2 regions of the Mesorhizobium sp. M1217 genome follow, and region 2 is predicted to be linked to the other one. Evidence: predicted binding sites of a transcription regulator. Region 2 holds the regulator's gene; the other holds the start of a gene.

Region 1 (8,333 bases), 280 kb from region 2:
CGGGGAATTGATCGTGCTGGAGAACGCGACCGTCGATCTCCGGTCGGCCATCGTCATGCACCGCTCGGGCACGGAAGAACAGCTGTCCGCCGGGCAGGTGGCGCTGCTCAGGCTGTTCCTGGCCAGCCCGCGCAAGGTGCTGACGCGTGACGACATCATCGCCGCCGCGCCCGCCGAAAATGCCGAAGCCTTCGACCGGTCGATCGATTCGCGCATCGTGCGGCTGCGCCGCAAGCTCGACACCGAAACCATCACCACCATACGGGGTGCGGGTTACCGGTTCGATCCGCCAACGCAATTCGCCGATTGAATGCAGGACAGCCACCCCTTTTTTGAGTATCGGATTTTCCTAAAACCGGTTCCCGCTTTTGGGTCCGATGCTCTTTCCTCAGCGCGCCACGAGAAGCGACGGGCCTGACGGCATGTCACTGTTCGTGCTGACCTCGCCGGCATGCGCACGTTCCTTCAGCAGCACGGTTGCGAGGCCGGCAATGCCGAGCAGGCCCTGCACGTAGAGCAGGGCAGAAAGCACGGAAGCGGCGAATTTCGTTTTCATCCTGTTCTTTCCTCAAAATTGGGATTTACGGGCGCTTCAGGGGAACCCCCGAAGCGCCCGCGCCGCCAGCGGAGCCCCCCGTTGCGGCGCGGGCCTTCGGTCCTCTCGGCTGCAAGTTGCCGGAGGCGCCGCGCATCCTCAACGGCTCTAAGCCGCCCCCGCCAGAGGGGCTTGAGCCGGTCGACGCGCAGGCTGGAAACTGTCCAGACAATCCAGACCGTAGCGAAAACAGTGTTGGCTTCCGATCGTTCGTTGCCCGCTGTTTTCGTTACGTCAACTTTGCCCGTTCGCTGTATCCGGATCATGCCGCCGAGGCCGCGCTTTGTTGCAGCTCGGTTTCGGAGTCAGGTGGAATTCCTCTCAAACGAAAGACAATCGCGTATTCGTGCCGCGGTTTGGCTGATCCGCTTAGGCAAACACGCCGCCGCTGTCATGACGACGTCCAACAGCTGTAAGCCGCTTTGCACGGCGTTTTCTGTTAACCCGGGGGAAACAGAATCGAAACACAAACGAGCATCTAGCGAAATCGGCTCGAAACATGACGCCCCGATAAGCCGGTCATCGAATTGAGCCGGCCCCGACCGGCAGAATAGGGGAGACATCATGTACACCGCCATTTCCGCCAAGCTCATCAACATCGCCGCCGCCGTCATCACCGGTGCTGCCTTGCTTGTCAGTGCCGGCAACAGCGCAGCCCACGCCGCCGCCAACAAGATCGTCGCGCGTGTGTCGCTATCGCAGCAGACCATGGAAATCCTGGTCGACGGCCGGCCGACATTCGCCTGGAAAGTCTCGACCGGCGACAGGACGCACGTCACGCCGACCGGTTCGTTCAAGCCGACCCGCATGCATGAAATGTGGTATTCGAAGAAATACGACAACGCCCCGATGCCGCATTCGGTGTTCTTCAGCGGCGGCTACGCCGTACATGCGACAAGCGCCATCAAGCGCCTCGGCCAGCCGGCCTCGCATGGCTGCGTGCGTCTGCATCCGGACAACGCCGCCGATTTCTATCAGCTCGTCGAGGTGTTCGGCCCGGCCAACACCAGCATCGTCATCGTCAAATGAGCGATGCTTTTCGTAGCTCCCAAGAAAGGCCGGAAATCCGGCCTTCTTTATTGTGCAATGTTAGTACAATCTAATCCGGCATCACCGGCATCAGCTTGGGGTCCGGCTTTTCGGCGTGATGCGGCAGGTCCTTGCTGGCGATAAACGTGTAGAACATCGGCACCACGAAGAGCGTGAACATGGTTCCGACCAGGATGCCGGTGAAGATCACCAGGCCCATCGAATAGCGTGCCGCGGCACCAGCGCCGCTGGAGATGATCAGCGGCACCACTCCGAGCGCCATCGCCGCCGTCGTCATCAGGATCGGCCGCAGCCGCACCTTGGCCGACGCGATGATCGCATCGCGCCGCCGCATGCCGTGCATTTCACGCTGCTGGTTGGCGAACTCGACCAGAAGGATGCCGTGCTTGGTGATCAGGCCGATCAGCGTAATCAAGCCGACCTGGGTGTAGATGTTGAGGGTGCCGAGCCCGACATTAAGCGGCACGATCGCGCCGAAGATCGAGAGTGGCACCGCCATCATGATGATCAACGGATCGCGGAAACTTTCGAACTGCGCCGCCAGCACCAGATAGATGACGAGAACGGCTGCCGCGAAGGCGATGATGATCGTGTAGCCCTGTTGCTTCTCCTGCCGCGACTGGCCGGTATAGTCGATGAAGAAAGTGTCGGGCAGGCTCTCCTTGGCGATATCCTCGATCGCTTTCAAACCGTCGCCGGTGGTGACGCCAGGCAGCGGCAGGGCGGAAATCGTTGCGGAATTCAACTGGTTGAACTGCTCGATCGCCGCCGGCGACGCGTTGGTCGAGATCTTCACCACCGCAGAGAGCGGCACCATCTCACCCGAGACGCTGCGCACGAAATACTCCCCCAGTTTTTCGGGATTGTCGCGAAAGCTCTGCGGCACCTGCGGGATGATGTCGTAGCTGTTGGATTCGCGGTCGAATTGCGCCACCTCGGCGCCACCGACCAAGAGGGTCAGCGTCCGGCCGATATCGGCGATCGGCAGGTTGAGTGCCGCGGCGCGGTCGCGGTCGATCGTCACCGTCACTTGCGGCGCATCGTAGGACATCGAATTCTGCACCGCGAGGAAGCGACCGGAGGCCTGCGCCTTGTTCTTGATGTTCTCGGCCGCCTCGTACACTTGGGAGGCCTCGCCGGTCGAGCGCACCACCATCGTGATTGGCAGGCCGCCGCCGGAGCCGGGCAGTGTCGGCGGTGCGAAGACGAAAGCCTCGACGCCCGCCACCTTGGCAAGGCGGGCAGTGATGTCTTCCTGAAGTTCCTTCGAGCTGCGCGCGCGCTCGGCCCAGTCCTTGAACGCAAAGCCGACGAAAGCGCTGTTCGTCGGGCCTTGGAACGCGACGGCGGAGAACCGCGCCCTGGTTTCGGGGATATCATTCACTAGCCCGAGAATCTGGTTCACATAGGTCTCGGTGTAGTCCGACGTCGCATAGCGCGGTGCGTTCACAATAGACAGCAAGAAGCCCTGGTCTTCTTCCGGCGCCAGTTCGCTCGCGGTCTTGGTGAACATGAAGCCGGTCGTGGCGACCAGTGCGATGACGATCATCAGCGTCACCGGGCGATATTTCAGCGAGCCGCTGACCAGCCGCTCATAGACGTTTTCGACGCGCCCGAACGTGTTGTCGACAATGCGCTGGAAGCGGCTGTGCGAGCCGGCCCTCAGGATGCGTGCCGACATCATCGGCGTGACGGTTAGGGCAACGACACCCGAAAGGACCACCGAGCCGGCAAGCGTCACTGCGAATTCGCGAAACAGTGCGCCTGTCAGGCCGCCGGTGAAGGCCAGCGGCGCGAACACGGCGGCCAACGTTATCGTCATGGCGACGACGGCGGAGGAGATCTCCCGCATGCCGTTGAAAGCCGCCTGCATCGGCGACAAGCCGTCTTCCTCCATGTGGCGGTGGATGTTTTCCACCACCACGATGGCATCGTCAACAACCAGTCCGATCGCCAGCACCATGGCCAGCAACGACAAAAGGTTGATCGAATAACCCAAAGAAAACAGCAGGAAACAGACGCCGATCAGCGACAGCGGAATGGTCACGATCGGCATCAGCACCGAGCGGAACGAGCCGAGGAAGAGCAGGATGACGACGATGACGATGGCGACCGCCTCGCCGATGGTCTTGAACACCTCCTCGATCGACGCGCTGATCTGCTCGGTCGAGTCATAGACGATCTCGATCGTCATGCCGAGCGGCAGCGTCTCCTGGATCGTCGGCACAATCTTGTGGATCGCCGCCGCGGTGGTCAGTGGATTGGCGGCCGGCGTCGGAAAGATGGCGAGAAAGATGCCGGGCTTGCCGTTGAAGGTGACCCTGGTGTCGGTGTTCACCGCGGCGAGTTCGACGCGGGCCACGTCGCGCAGTCTCACCACATTGCCGTCTTTCGAGCGGAGCGGAAGGGCAGCGAAAGCCTCCGGCGTCTGCAGGGTCGAGCGAACCGTGATCGAGGAAGCCACATATTCGTTTTCGGTATCGCCGGGCGCGGAGAGGAAATTCGATTCGTTAATGGCGGTCAGCACTTCCGCCGCCGTCACACCGCGCGCCGCCAGTTTGATCGGGTCGATCCAGACACGCATCGAATATTCGGCGGCGCCGAAAATCTGCACGTCGGCAACACCTTCGACCGTCGACATACGCGGCCGCACGACGCGCTCGATATATTCGGTGAGCTGTTCCGGCGTCATGTTCGGGTTCTGCATCGAGATGTACATCATCGCGAACTGCTGGCCGGTGCCCTTGACGATCACCGGGTCTTTGGTTTCGTCCGGCAGATCGCCGCGAACGCTCTGAACCTTCGACAGGACTTCGTTCAGCGCAACGTCGGGGTCGGAGCCGAGTTTCATCTGCACTGTCACGGTGCTGGATGACGGCCGGCTCGCCGACGTGACATAATCGATGTTTTCGGTCGAAGCGACAGCACGCGCGATCGGCGCGGAAATGAACCCCTGGATCAGGTCGGCGCTGGCGCCGGGATAGGCCGTGGTGATCGTGATGGCCGTTTCTTCAACCTCTGGATACTGCCGGATCGAAAGGTTGAAGATGCCCTGAAAACCCAGAAGCAGGATCATGCAGGCAAGCACGGTCGAAAGGACCGGGCGGCGGATGAAGAGGTCGGAAAAGCTCATTGCTGGGCTGCCTGCTGGTTCCCCGGCTTGCTCGGATCGATTGTGTTGTCGACGGCAACGGACATGCCGTTGGAGAGCCGGTTCTGGCCGGCGGTAACGACTTCGTCGCCGGGCTGGATGCCTTCCAGGATCTCGACCAGGCCGGCGTTGTGGCGGCCTGGCTTGACGAACACCTGGGCGAGCACGAGCTGCGGCTTCTGTTCTTCCGCTGCCGGTTTGGCTTCCGCTGCCGGTTTGGCTGGGGTAGCGCCCGGCTTTTCTTCGGGTTTTGCCGCGGGTGCTTCGGCAGCGGGCTTGGCAGCATCCGCGGCTGGTTTTTCTTCCGGCTTTGCCTCGGGAGCCGCGCCGTTGACTTCTGCGGATTTGGCCGGGCGCACCACGAAGACGAAGTCACCGTACAGGCTGGAGGTCAGCGCAGTCTGCGGCAGCGCCAGCACGTTGTTCTCCTCCGGCAGTTCGACACGCACCTGGACGAACTGGCCGGGCGTCAGCTTGCCTTCAGGATTGGCGACCTCCGCCCTCACCGTCACCAGCCGGCTCGTCGGGTCGATCTTCGGATCGATACCGCGGATGCTGCCGGCGAACGGCATGTCGCCGCCGCCAATGCCCAGCCGCACCGTCTGTCCGATCTTCAGCAGCGGAAGCTGCTGCTCCGGCACGGTGAAATCGACACGCATCGTGTCCATGTCCTGCAAGGTCACCACGGCGGTGCCGGGTGTGAGATACTGGCCAATGTCGATTTTCGGAATACCGACGGTGCCCTTGAAAGGGGCCGTCAACTGCTTTTGGTCGAGCACCGCTTGCAGCTTGTTTACCTGCGCGGAGGAGACCGATGCTGCCGCCTGCGCCGTGTCCAGCGTAGCGTCGGTGCCGACCCCGCGCTTCTGCAGCTCAAGAGCGCGCATCAGCGTCGTCTGGTCGGATGTGGCTTGCGCCTTCGACGCCACGAGGTCGGCCCGCTCGACGGCATCGTCGAGCTGCAGCAGCACGGCGTTGGCGGCGACCTTCTGATTGGCATGAAACTGGATGTCCTTGACGATACCCGCGGTTTCGACGGTCAGGTCGACGCCGCGCACGGCACTGACAGTACCGATCGCCTCGACGCCGGGCGTCCAGGACATCGGTTTGACGATGACTGTCGACACGGTCGCGGCCGGCGGCTTCATGGTGGCGAAAAACTGTTTGATCGCATTGTCGCGGAACAGGTTGAAGCCGACGATGCCGCCGCACACCAGCACGAGCAGAATGAAGGCGATGATGAAGCGCTTGATCACGAACAGTCCCCTCGGCCATGGCCCAGCATAACGGTCGGATGACCGGAACACATACCTGTGACTGGTCCCAATTTCAAATGACGGCAATCTTACTGTACCGTCTGGACGGTCTTGTCAATTCCGCTTAAGCTAATGAATGGGGAACGATTGATGAAGGCCCGCAGAACAAATTCGCGCGAGAAGATCCTCGCCGCCGCCGCCGACGTGGCACGCGAGACGGGTCCTGGCAGCCTGTCGCTGGATGCGGTCGCCAGCCGCGCCGGCGTGTCGAAGGGTGGTCTTCTCTACAATTTCCCGACGAAGGCGAAATTGATGCAGGCGCTGGTGGAGGATTACCTCAGCGCGTTCCAAAAGGCGCTTGAGGCCGCCCGCACCAACGGCGTCAGCGGTGAGAGCCCGCTTGCGGCCTATATCAGGCTTTCGGCCGAGCATGCCGAGGAGTCGAAACCGTCGGCGTCCTGGATATTTTCGGCGATTGCCGAGGATCCCGATTTCCTGACGCCGATAAAATCGTTCAGGCGGCAAGTGTTCGAGCGGCTGAAGGAGGAGACGCCGAATCTCAAGGCGCTGCTGGTCTGCTATCTCGCTATCGAAGGGCTTCGCAGCATGAACCTGTTCGGTTCGGACATTCTCTCCGCCGACGAGCGCCGGCTGCTGATATCGACCCTGCTGGAGATCGCGGAATAGATCAGGAACCCCCGTCCAGCACTATCTGCTCCAATCTCAAAGTGCTCTGCCGTCACACAGGCTTCATTGTGCCGACATAGCGTCCTCCCATTCTTTGCTGCAACGCAAGAGGAGTGGGGTATGGTCGATATTGTTTCCAGCGAAGCAGGAATTCCAAGGCCGGAGCATCCGCTCGACCGGCCAAACAGCACCGGCAAATGGTTTCTGCCGGCCTTTGCCGTCATCATCCTGGGCGGCCTTGCCTATGTCGGCTACGCGCTCAGCCAGGACCTGACCAGCACCGTCGCGGTGCCGTGGATTCTGCTTGGCCTGGCGCTGCTGATCGCGCTCGGCTTCGAATTCGTCAACGGTTTTCACGACACCGCCAATGCGGTGGCAACGGTGATCTACACCCATTCCATGCCGGCCGAGCTTGCAGTGATGTGGTCCGGCTTTTTCAACTTCCTCGGCGTGCTCACCGCCAGCGGGGCGGTCGCCTTCGGCATCATTTCGCTGCTGCCGGTCGAACTGATCCTTCAGGTCGGATCAAGCTCCGGGCTGGCCATGGTCTTCGCGCTGCTGGTCGCAGCGATCATGTGGAACCTTGGAACCTGGTATCTCGGCCTGCCTGCCTCGAGTTCGCACACGCTGATCGGTTCGATCATCGGCGTCGGCCTCGCCAACCAGTTCACGGCGCCGGCCGATTCCATCACCAGCGGCATCGACTGGTCGCAGGCAAGCAATGTCGGCCTGTCGCTTCTGATCTCGCCGCTGGTCGGGTTTTGCCTGGCTGGGCTGCTGCTTCTGGCGATGAAGCTGCTGGTCAGGAACCGCGAGCTTTACGAGGCGCCGAAGTCGAGCGCTCCGCCGCCGCTGTGGATCCGGGCGCTGCTCATCTTCACCTGCACCGGCGTCAGCTTTGCCCACGGCTCCAATGACGGGCAAAAGGGCATGGGCCTCATCATGCTCATCCTGATCGGCGTGGTGCCGACCGCCTTCGCGCTCAACCGCACACCGGACGTGAACTATCTCGAAGCTTACAAGTCCGCAGCGACGCAGGTCGAAACGGTACTCGGCAAATACGTCAAGCCCGGCGTCGCCGTGACCGACGCGGCAACCGTGGTCGGTGACGCCGTTCGCACCAAGACCTGGAAGGACGAGACCACGCCTGCCCTGCAGAGCTTCATCCACGACACTAGCGCAATGTTGTCGCCCTATCCGTCCGTGGAAAAGCTGCCGACAACGCTGGTCAGCAACGCCCGCAACAACATCTATCTTATCGGTGAAGCGCTGAAACTGATCGACAAGAAGAAGCTGCTGCCGATGGAGGTCGACGACCTGAAGGCGGTGACGACCTATCACAAGGCGGTCGACAACGCGACGAAGTTCATCCCGCTCTGGGTCAAGGTCGCCATCGCGCTGGCGCTCGGCCTCGGCACCATGGTCGGCTGGAAGCGCATCGTCGTCACCGTCGGCGAGAAGATCGGCAAAAGCCATCTGACCTACGGCCAGGGTGCGTCCGCAGAGCTTGTTGCAATGGCGACCATCGCATCGGCCGACTATCTCGGCCTGCCGGTCTCGACCACCCATGTGCTGTCGTCGGGCGTTGCCGGCA
Region 2 (8,333 bases):
AGATCGATCGCCGGGTCGGGCGCGGATGGAGGTCCAGCGCGAGGCGAATTAAAACCTTGCGATTCGTCACCGCTTCCAGCGTAAGGCCATGGTGCGATCGCACCATACCCAATGGCGCGCTCAGTCGCGACAATGGGATATTCGAAGTTCCGCTCCTCCAGTTACGGGCGGGAGCAGCGACCGCCGGCAAGAAACAGGGTCAGATTTACCCCAACGGACCTGTTTCGGCGATGGCGCGGCCATGACACGTTCTGGCTGCATGCAACGCGCTCCCGTCCGGCTTTTTTCTTCTCAAGGTCAGTGGCTGCTATCGTCGAGCGGACAAAGCCGGCCGGAATTCACGCAAGCTGCTGATTCCAGCGGCAAACCGCGGCCCATGCCGACAAAGCCCGCGGCCGTTCCTTCTTAACCCGGCTGGACGACGTTACCGGAGCGACATGAAACTGTCATGCGACTGTAATAATCGGGGGCTATTGGCCTCAGCGGGCGCCGGAGGAATGGCGCCGAGAGACCATATTCCGAACAGGAGCAGGCCACATGAGACATTTCATCCGCTCGGCGGCCGTTGCGATTGCAATGGCTGCGGCGACGACTACCCTCACCCTGTCCGCCGCGCTCGCCGCGGACATCTCCGGCGCCGGCGCCACCTTCCCCTACCCGATCTATGCGAAGTGGGCCGACACTTACAAGAAAGACACCGGCATTGGGCTTAACTATCAGTCGATCGGTTCCGGCGGCGGCATCAAGCAGATCAAAGCCAAGACCGTTACCTTCGGCGCTTCTGATGCGCCGCTGAAAGGCGAAGAGCTTGAATCGTCCGGATTGGCTCAGTTCCCGATGGTGATGGGCGGCATCGTTCCCGTCGTCAACCTCGAAGGCATCAAGCCGGGCGAGTTGGTTCTCGACGGCCCGACGCTGGCCGACATCTTCCTCGGCAAGATCACGAGCTGGGATGACGAGGCGATCAAGAAGCTCAATCCCGACGTCAAGCTGCCTTCGCAGGCGATCGCGGTCGTTCACCGTTCCGATGGGTCGGGCACGACGTTCAACTTCACATACTACCTCGGCGACGTCAGCGCGGACTGGAAAGAAAAGGTCGGCGTCGACAAGGCCGTGGAATGGCCCGTGGGCATCGGCGCCAAGGGCAATGAGGGCGTTGCCAACAACGTCTCCCAGACCGGCGGCGCGATCGGCTATGTCGAATACGCCTATGCCAAGCAGAACAAGCTCACCCACACCGATATGATCAACAAGGACGGCAAGAAGGTCGAACCCACCGCGGCGGCATTCTCGGCGGCAGCGGCCAATGCCGACTGGAGCTCGCAGCCGGGCTATGGCGTCATCCTCGCCAACGAGCCGGGCGCCGAGTCCTGGCCAATGACGGCGGCGACGTGGATCCTCCTGTACAAGAAGCCGGACGACGCGGCGACCACCGGCGAAGCGCTCAAATTCTTCGCCTGGGCATACGACAAGGGCGACGAGATGGCCGGCGAGCTGGACTACGTTCCGATGCCCGACAAGGTGGTCGAGAGCGTCAAGGCCATGTGGGCCAAGGAAGTCGTCGGCAGCGACGGCAAGCCGCTCTACTCGGCTATGTAATCTCCTCCAGGGAGGGCGTCGACGGCGCCCTCCCTGTTGCCTTCAATCGCGAGGACCCAATGACCATCGCTTCCGATGCCATGCTATCATCTGCAGCCCGGGCCAGGGAAGCTACGGTGCGGCGCTTCGCGCTCACAGACGCCATATTCCGCGGACTCACCCGCGCTTCCGCAATTCTTGTGCTGGTCATCCTCGGTGGTGTCGCAATCTCGCTGTTTGCCGGCTCATGGCAGGCCCTGTCGTCCTTCGGGTTCTCTTTCCTGACGACTGAAAGCTGGAATCCGGTAACGGAAAAATTTGGCGCGCTGGCGCCGATCTACGGCACGCTGGTCACGGCGGCCATCGCCATCCTGATCGCGGTTCCGATCGGCATCGGCATTGCCGTGTTTCTCACCGAACTCTGCCCGCGCCCGCTCAGGCGCCCGATCGGCATAGCGGTCGAGCTGTTGGCCGGCATTCCCTCGATCATCTACGGCATCTGGGGCCTGTTCGTGTTCGCGCCGTTCCTGCAGACGACGATACAGCCCTTCATCATCAACATCTTCCACGGCGTGCCGGGACTATCCAGCCTTTTCGCCGGCCCTCCTTACGGCATCGGCCTTCTGACCTCGGCGCTGATCCTCGCCATCATGGTGCTGCCCTTCATCACCTCGATCACCAAGGACGTCTTCGATACGGTGCCGGCGGTGCTGAAGGAATCGGCCTACGGCATCGGTTGCACGACCTGGGAAGTGACCCGGCGCGTGGTCATTCCCTATACCCGCATCGGTATCATGGGCGGCGTCATGCTTGGCCTCGGCCGCGCGCTCGGCGAAACCATGGCGGTGACCTTCGTCATTGGCAACGCCCACCGCATCAGCGCCTCTCTGTTCGCGCCGGGCACGACGATCTCGGCGACCATCGCCAATGAGTTCACCGAGGCCGACGGCGATCTCTACACCTCCTCTCTGGTTTCGCTCGGCCTGATCCTGTTCGTCATCACTTTCCTGATCCTTGCCGCCGCCCGCTATATGCTGATGCGGATCGACGCCCGTACGGGAGTCTGACCGATGTCGACATCCTCATCGCTCCACAGCCGCCGCAAAGCCAGAAATTCGGTGATGATGGCGCTTTGCGTCGTCGCCGCCGGCATCGGGCTTGCCTGGCTGGCGCTCATTCTCGGTGCACTGGTCTATAAGGGCACAGCCGGGCTTTCGTTCGCGGTCTTCACCGAGATGACGCCACCGCCAGGCGAGGCCGGCGGCCTGCTCAATGCAATCGCGGGCAGCCTGCTGATGACGATCATCGCCGTTGTCGTCGGCACGCCGATCGGCGTGCTGGCGGGAACCTACATGGCCGAATATGGGCGTTTCTCGCGCATCACCACCGTCGTGCGCTTCATCAACGACATCCTGTTGTCGGCGCCGTCGATCATCATCGGCTTGTTCGTCTATGAACTGATGGTGCGGCCAATGGGACATTTCTCGGCCATAGCCGGCGCCGTTGCGCTTGCCATCCTGGTCATTCCGGTGGTCGTGCGCACCACTGAAGACATGCTCAACCTGGTGCCGAACGCGTTGCGTGAAGCCGGCGCCGCGATCGGCGCGCCGCGCTGGGTGGTGATCCGCTCGGTCGCCTACCGCGCCGCATTGTCCGGCATCGTCACCGGCATATTGCTGGCGATAGCACGCATTTCCGGCGAGACGGCGCCGCTGCTCTTCACCGCGCTCAACAACCAGTTCTGGAGCAGCAATATCAACGCGCCGATGGCCAGCCTGCCGGTGACCATCTTCCAGTTCGCTCTCAGCCCTTATGAGGAATGGCAGCAACTGGCGTGGACCGGCGCACTCATAATCACCCTGACGGTTCTGGGCTTGAGCATCCTCGCCCGCAGCCTTACCGGACGCAGAGAGGACAGATGACACAGATGTTGTCCCCGGACATGACGATGACCGAAACGGTCGCCGAGAAGACGAAGATCGAGGTCAAGAACCTCAACTTCTACTACGGCCAGAGCAAGGCGTTGAAGGACATCACCTTGTCGCTGCCCGAGCGCAGCGTCACTGCCTTCATCGGCCCTTCGGGCTGCGGGAAATCGACGCTGCTGCGTGTGTTCAACCGCATCTACGAACTCTACCCGAAGCAGACAGCCGAGGGCCAGGTGCTGCTCGACGGCAAGAACATTCTCGACCGCTCGCAGGACCTCAATCTCCTGAGGACCAAGATCGGCATGGTGTTCCAGAAGCCGACGCCGTTCCCGATGTCGATCTACGAGAACATCGCCTTCGGCGTCAGGCTTTATGAGAATCTGGGCAAGTCCGAAATGGACGGCCGCGTCGAACAAGCGTTGAAGCGGGCCGCGCTGTGGGGCGAGGTCAAGGACAAGCTCAACGCCAGCGGCTTGAGCCTGTCAGGCGGCCAGCAGCAGCGGCTTTGTATTGCCCGCACCGTGGCCGTGAAGCCGGAAGTCATTCTGCTCGACGAACCGGCTTCGGCCCTCGACCCGCTGTCGACTGCCAAGATCGAGGAACTGATCGACGAATTGCAAGCCGACTATACGATCGTCATCGTCACCCACAACATGCAGCAGGCGGCGCGCGTGTCGCGCCAGACCGCCTTCATGTATCTGGGTGAACTGGTCGAGTTCGACCGGACCGAGAAGATCTTCACGTCGCCCCGCGAGAAGCGCACGCAGGACTACATCACTGGCCGCTTCGGCTGAGCCGTTCCGATCATGCATATGAGGACAGGACCATGGGCGAACACACAGTCGCTTCTTTCGACGAGGATCTCGAGCAGATCAGCAAGCTGATCCGCGACATGGCCGACCTCGCCGGTTCGATGGTCGGCGGGGCGACCAAGGCCCTGTTGAATTCCGACAACGTGCTGGCGCAACGCGTCGTTTCCGACGACGCCATCATGGATGCGCGTCAACGCGAACTGGACGACCGCGCCATCACCCTGATCGCCAAACGCCAGCCGATGGCCCACGATCTTCGCCATGTGGTCGGAGCGATCCGCATGGCGGGCGACCTCGAACGCATCGGCGACCTTGCCAAGAATATCGCCAAGCGCGTGAGTGCGGTCGGCCTCAGCGCCACGCCGCGGGACCTGTCGCATTCCATCGACGCGATGGCGCAGCTGGTTCTCATCCAGGTGCAGGGTGTCATCGAGGAATATGCTGCAGGCGATGCGGCCGCGTTGGCCAAGCTGCGTGCCGCCGACGAGCGCATCGACGTCAAATACACGTCCGTGTTCCGCGAGCTGTTGACCTACATGATGGAAGATCCGCGCAACATCACCGCTTGCACGCACCTGCTGTTCTGCGCCAAGAATCTGGAGCGGATCGGCGACCATGTCACCAACATCGCCGAAAATGCGTATTATGTGCTGACCGGCGAGCAATTGCCGGTCAATCGTCCGAAGCAGGACGAAACGACAATGTCCGCACCGGTGACATGATGGGGGTGCCCAGCCGATGATCGCACCACGCATAATGGTGGTGGAGGACGAGGAGCCATTGGGTGTGCTGCTCCGCTACAATCTCGAATCCGAAGGCTACCAGGTCGAGGTGGTGACACGCGGCGACGAAGCCGAGATCCGTTTGCAGGAGAATGTGCCCGACCTTTTGGTGCTCGACTGGATGATACCAGCGGTTTCCGGCATCGAGCTCTGTCGTCGGTTGCGGGTGCGCCCCGAAACCGAGCGGCTGCCGATCATCATGCTGACCGCGCGCGGCGAGGAGAGCGACCGGGTGCGCGGGCTTTCGACCGGCGCCGACGACTATCTGGTCAAACCGTTTTCGACACCGGAATTCATGGCCAGGGTCAAGGCGCTGCTGCGGCGCGCCAAGCCGGAAGTGCTGTCCAGCGTGCTGAAGGTCGGCGACATCGTGCTCGATCGCGAATCGCACAGGGTCTATCGCAAGAAGAGCGAAATCAGGCTCGGGCCGACCGAATTCCGGCTGCTCGAGTTCATGATGCGGCATCCGGGCCGTGTCTTCTCGCGCAGCCAGTTACTCGATAATGTCTGGGGCGAGACAATCTACATCGACGAACGCACCGTCGACGTGCATGTCGGGCGGCTGCGCAAAGCCGTCAACAACGGCCGGATGCCGGATGTCATCCGCACCATCCGCGGTGCCGGCTATGCGATCAGGGAAGATTGACCCGCCTGGTCAGGCTACGTTCTTTCTGACGCTGGGCCTCATTTGCGCGCCCGGCGCGAAAATCTCCTGGTCGACGAAGCTTAGCGCCCGCATCGCGCAGCCTTCGCGGATCAGCGGCAATTCGTTCGGCTCTGTATCGAAGGAGATCGAGCCCGAATGCTGGCCGCCGGCGGTCTGGGCGATTGCCTTCCGCAAGGCCGGCTCGATCAGATCGAAGGCGGCGGCACTGGCGCCGACCATCGCGACCGGTGCCGGATCGATCAGCGCGAACAGCGAGCCGAGACCGAAACCCAGCGCTTCGCCGGCCTTGCGGTAGGCCTCGCGTTCCGGCCCATCTTTCTCGCGCGCCCGGGCCGCCAGTGCTCGCATGTCGGCGTCGCTGACGTCGGCGATCGGTTCGCTTTCTTCGCTCATCTGCCTGGCGTTGCGCCAGATGGCGTAGTTGCCGGCATAGGCCTCGATGCAGCCGCGCCGCCCGCAACGGCAGAGCGCGCCGCCCGGACGATGGATCATGTGGCCAAATTCGCCACCCGAGGAATGCGTCCCGGTGAACAGTTCGCCCTTCAGCACCAGCCCCATGCCGATGCCATGCGAAAGCAGGATGGCGATGAAGTCGTCGCGATAGCGATCCGGATTGCGCCAGCGCAAAGCCACCGCCATCATGTTGCAGTCGTTCTCCACCGTTGCCGGGATGCCGAATTCGTCCTCCAGCATGTCGGCAAAGGCGATGTCGGTCTGCGGCGTGATCGGCGACCACAGCATGGCGCGTGCAGGGGAGTCGGTAATGCCCTGAATCGCCAGGGCGATGCGGGCGACACTGCGGACGTCAAGGTCTGGATCCTGCAGCCGGCGCCGGACGATGGCCATGCATTCACGGATCAGCTCGTCGCGCGGCATGGTCAGCGTGTCCAGCCGGCGCTGTTCCTCGGCGACCACCTGTCCCGTATAGTCGATAATGGCGGCCGACAGGAAATTCAGCGACAACACCACGGTCAGCACCGCCGCCGCTTCCGGGTTGAGGGCGAGGCCGACCTGCGGACGACCGCGTTTCAACGAAACGGGCTCACTTGCCTTGCTCTCGGCGAGGATGCCTTCCCGTATCAGGTCGGAAGAGATCGCCGATATGGTCGAATGACTGAGGCCGGTAGTAGCTGCGATCTCAGTACGCGATGGCTGGCCGGCCCGGCGCACCGCCGAGATCACCATCGCCCGGTTGCGCCGGCGCAAATCGTCATGGCGGATTCCGACCGACATTGTTTTGCTTTCCTCCCGGTTGCCGCGGCCGCTCATGAACCGGAAGCCGTCGGTAATGTCCGACAAATAGTGTCGGACGCAGGCAAATAGTGTCAGATGCAGGTGGCGCTGTCATCGTTTATTCCGACGCTCGAAAAAACTCGCAGAGTCATCAAAATCCATCAGAATCGATGTTGACAGCAGCCGGAGATCGGGCCAGTATTTTTTCGAGGCTCGAAAAAATTAGAGCTTCTAAGCTGGTCTTTGAGCCAATTGGTCACGCCGTACGCGGCGCAGGGAGGATATGATGAAGAAATTCACGACCGCCATTCTGGCGGGTGTCGCCATGACGCTGGCGCTGGCGTCGGTGGCGCAGGCTAAAGACAAGGTCATCGGCGTTTCCTGGTCGAACTTCCAGGAAGAGCGCTGGAAGACCGACGAGGCCGCAATGAAGGCGGCCATTGAGGCCGCAGGCGACAAGTATATTTCCGCCGACGCACAGTCCAACCCCGGCAAGCAGCTCACCGACGTCGAGAGCCTGATCTCGCAGGGCGCCAGCGCACTGATCATCCTGGCGCAGGACGCCTCGGCCATCGGGCCGGCCGTGCAGAAGGCACTGGACGAAGGCATCCCGGTCGTCGGCTATGACCGGCTGATCGAGAACAAGGACGTGTTCTATCTGACCTTCGACAACAAGGAAGTCGGCCGCATGCAGGCCCGCGAAGTCTTCAAGGTGAAGCCGGAAGGCAACTACGTCTTCATCAAGGGTTCGGGTTCCGATCCGAATGCCGATTTCCTGTTTGCCGGTTCGATGGAGGTGCTGAAGGAGGCCATTGACGGCGGCAAGATCAAGAATGTCGGCGAGGCCTATACGGACGGCTGGCTGCCGGCCAACGCTCAGAAGAACATGGAACAGTTCCTGACCGCCAACGACAACAAGGTCGATGCCGTGGTCGCCGCTAATGACGGCACTGCCGGCGGCGTCGTCGCCGCGCTGACGGCGCAAGGGCTGGCCGGATCGGTTCCGGTTTCGGGCCAGGACGGCGACCACGCCGCGCTGAACCGCATCGCGCTCGGCACACAGACCGTGTCGGTGTGGAAGGATGCGCGCGAGCTCGGCAAGAATGCCGCCGAGATCGCCTCGCAACTGGCCGACGGCAAGCAGATGACCGACATTGCCGGCGTGAAGGATTTCACCACGCCCGGCGGCAATACCGTCAAGTCGCTGTTCCTGACCCCGGTCGCCATCACCAAGGACAACCTCAACGTCGTCATCGACGCCGGCTGGATCAAGAAAGAAGAGGTCTGCGCCGGGGTGACGGCTGGCACTGTTGCAGTCTGCAACTGAGCCGAC

The links. The regulator PhoB, encoded in region 2, activates phosphate uptake and scavenging genes when phosphate is short. The targets are predictions, from matches to a motif close to TGTCATNNANCTGTCAT.
Region 1: the regulator PhoB is predicted to act here: its motif matches at 6,790-6,806, upstream of NKH37_RS04435 (inorganic phosphate transporter).

What each region holds. Positions count from the first base shown of each region.
Region 1 covers NZ_JAMYMA010000002.1:348,569-356,901, forward strand. The annotation lists gene NKH37_RS04405 (winged helix-turn-helix domain-containing protein) at 1-310, shown strand, start outside; gene NKH37_RS04410 (hypothetical protein) at 389-556, opposite strand; gene NKH37_RS04415 (L,D-transpeptidase) at 1,160-1,624, shown strand; gene NKH37_RS04420 (efflux RND transporter permease subunit) at 1,695-4,778, opposite strand; gene NKH37_RS04425 (efflux RND transporter periplasmic adaptor subunit) at 4,775-6,052, opposite strand; gene NKH37_RS04430 (TetR/AcrR family transcriptional regulator) at 6,203-6,739, shown strand; gene NKH37_RS04435 (inorganic phosphate transporter) at 6,860-8,333, shown strand, end outside.
Region 2 covers NZ_JAMYMA010000002.1:72,655-80,987, reverse strand. The annotation lists gene pstS (phosphate ABC transporter substrate-binding protein PstS) at 538-1,599, shown strand; gene pstC (phosphate ABC transporter permease subunit PstC) at 1,659-2,645, shown strand; gene pstA (phosphate ABC transporter permease PstA) at 2,649-3,500, shown strand; gene pstB (phosphate ABC transporter ATP-binding protein PstB) at 3,497-4,300, shown strand; gene phoU (phosphate signaling complex protein PhoU) at 4,333-5,040, shown strand; gene phoB (phosphate regulon transcriptional regulator PhoB) at 5,057-5,746, shown strand; gene NKH37_RS03000 (ROK family protein) at 5,756-7,000, opposite strand; gene xylF (D-xylose ABC transporter substrate-binding protein) at 7,287-8,327, shown strand.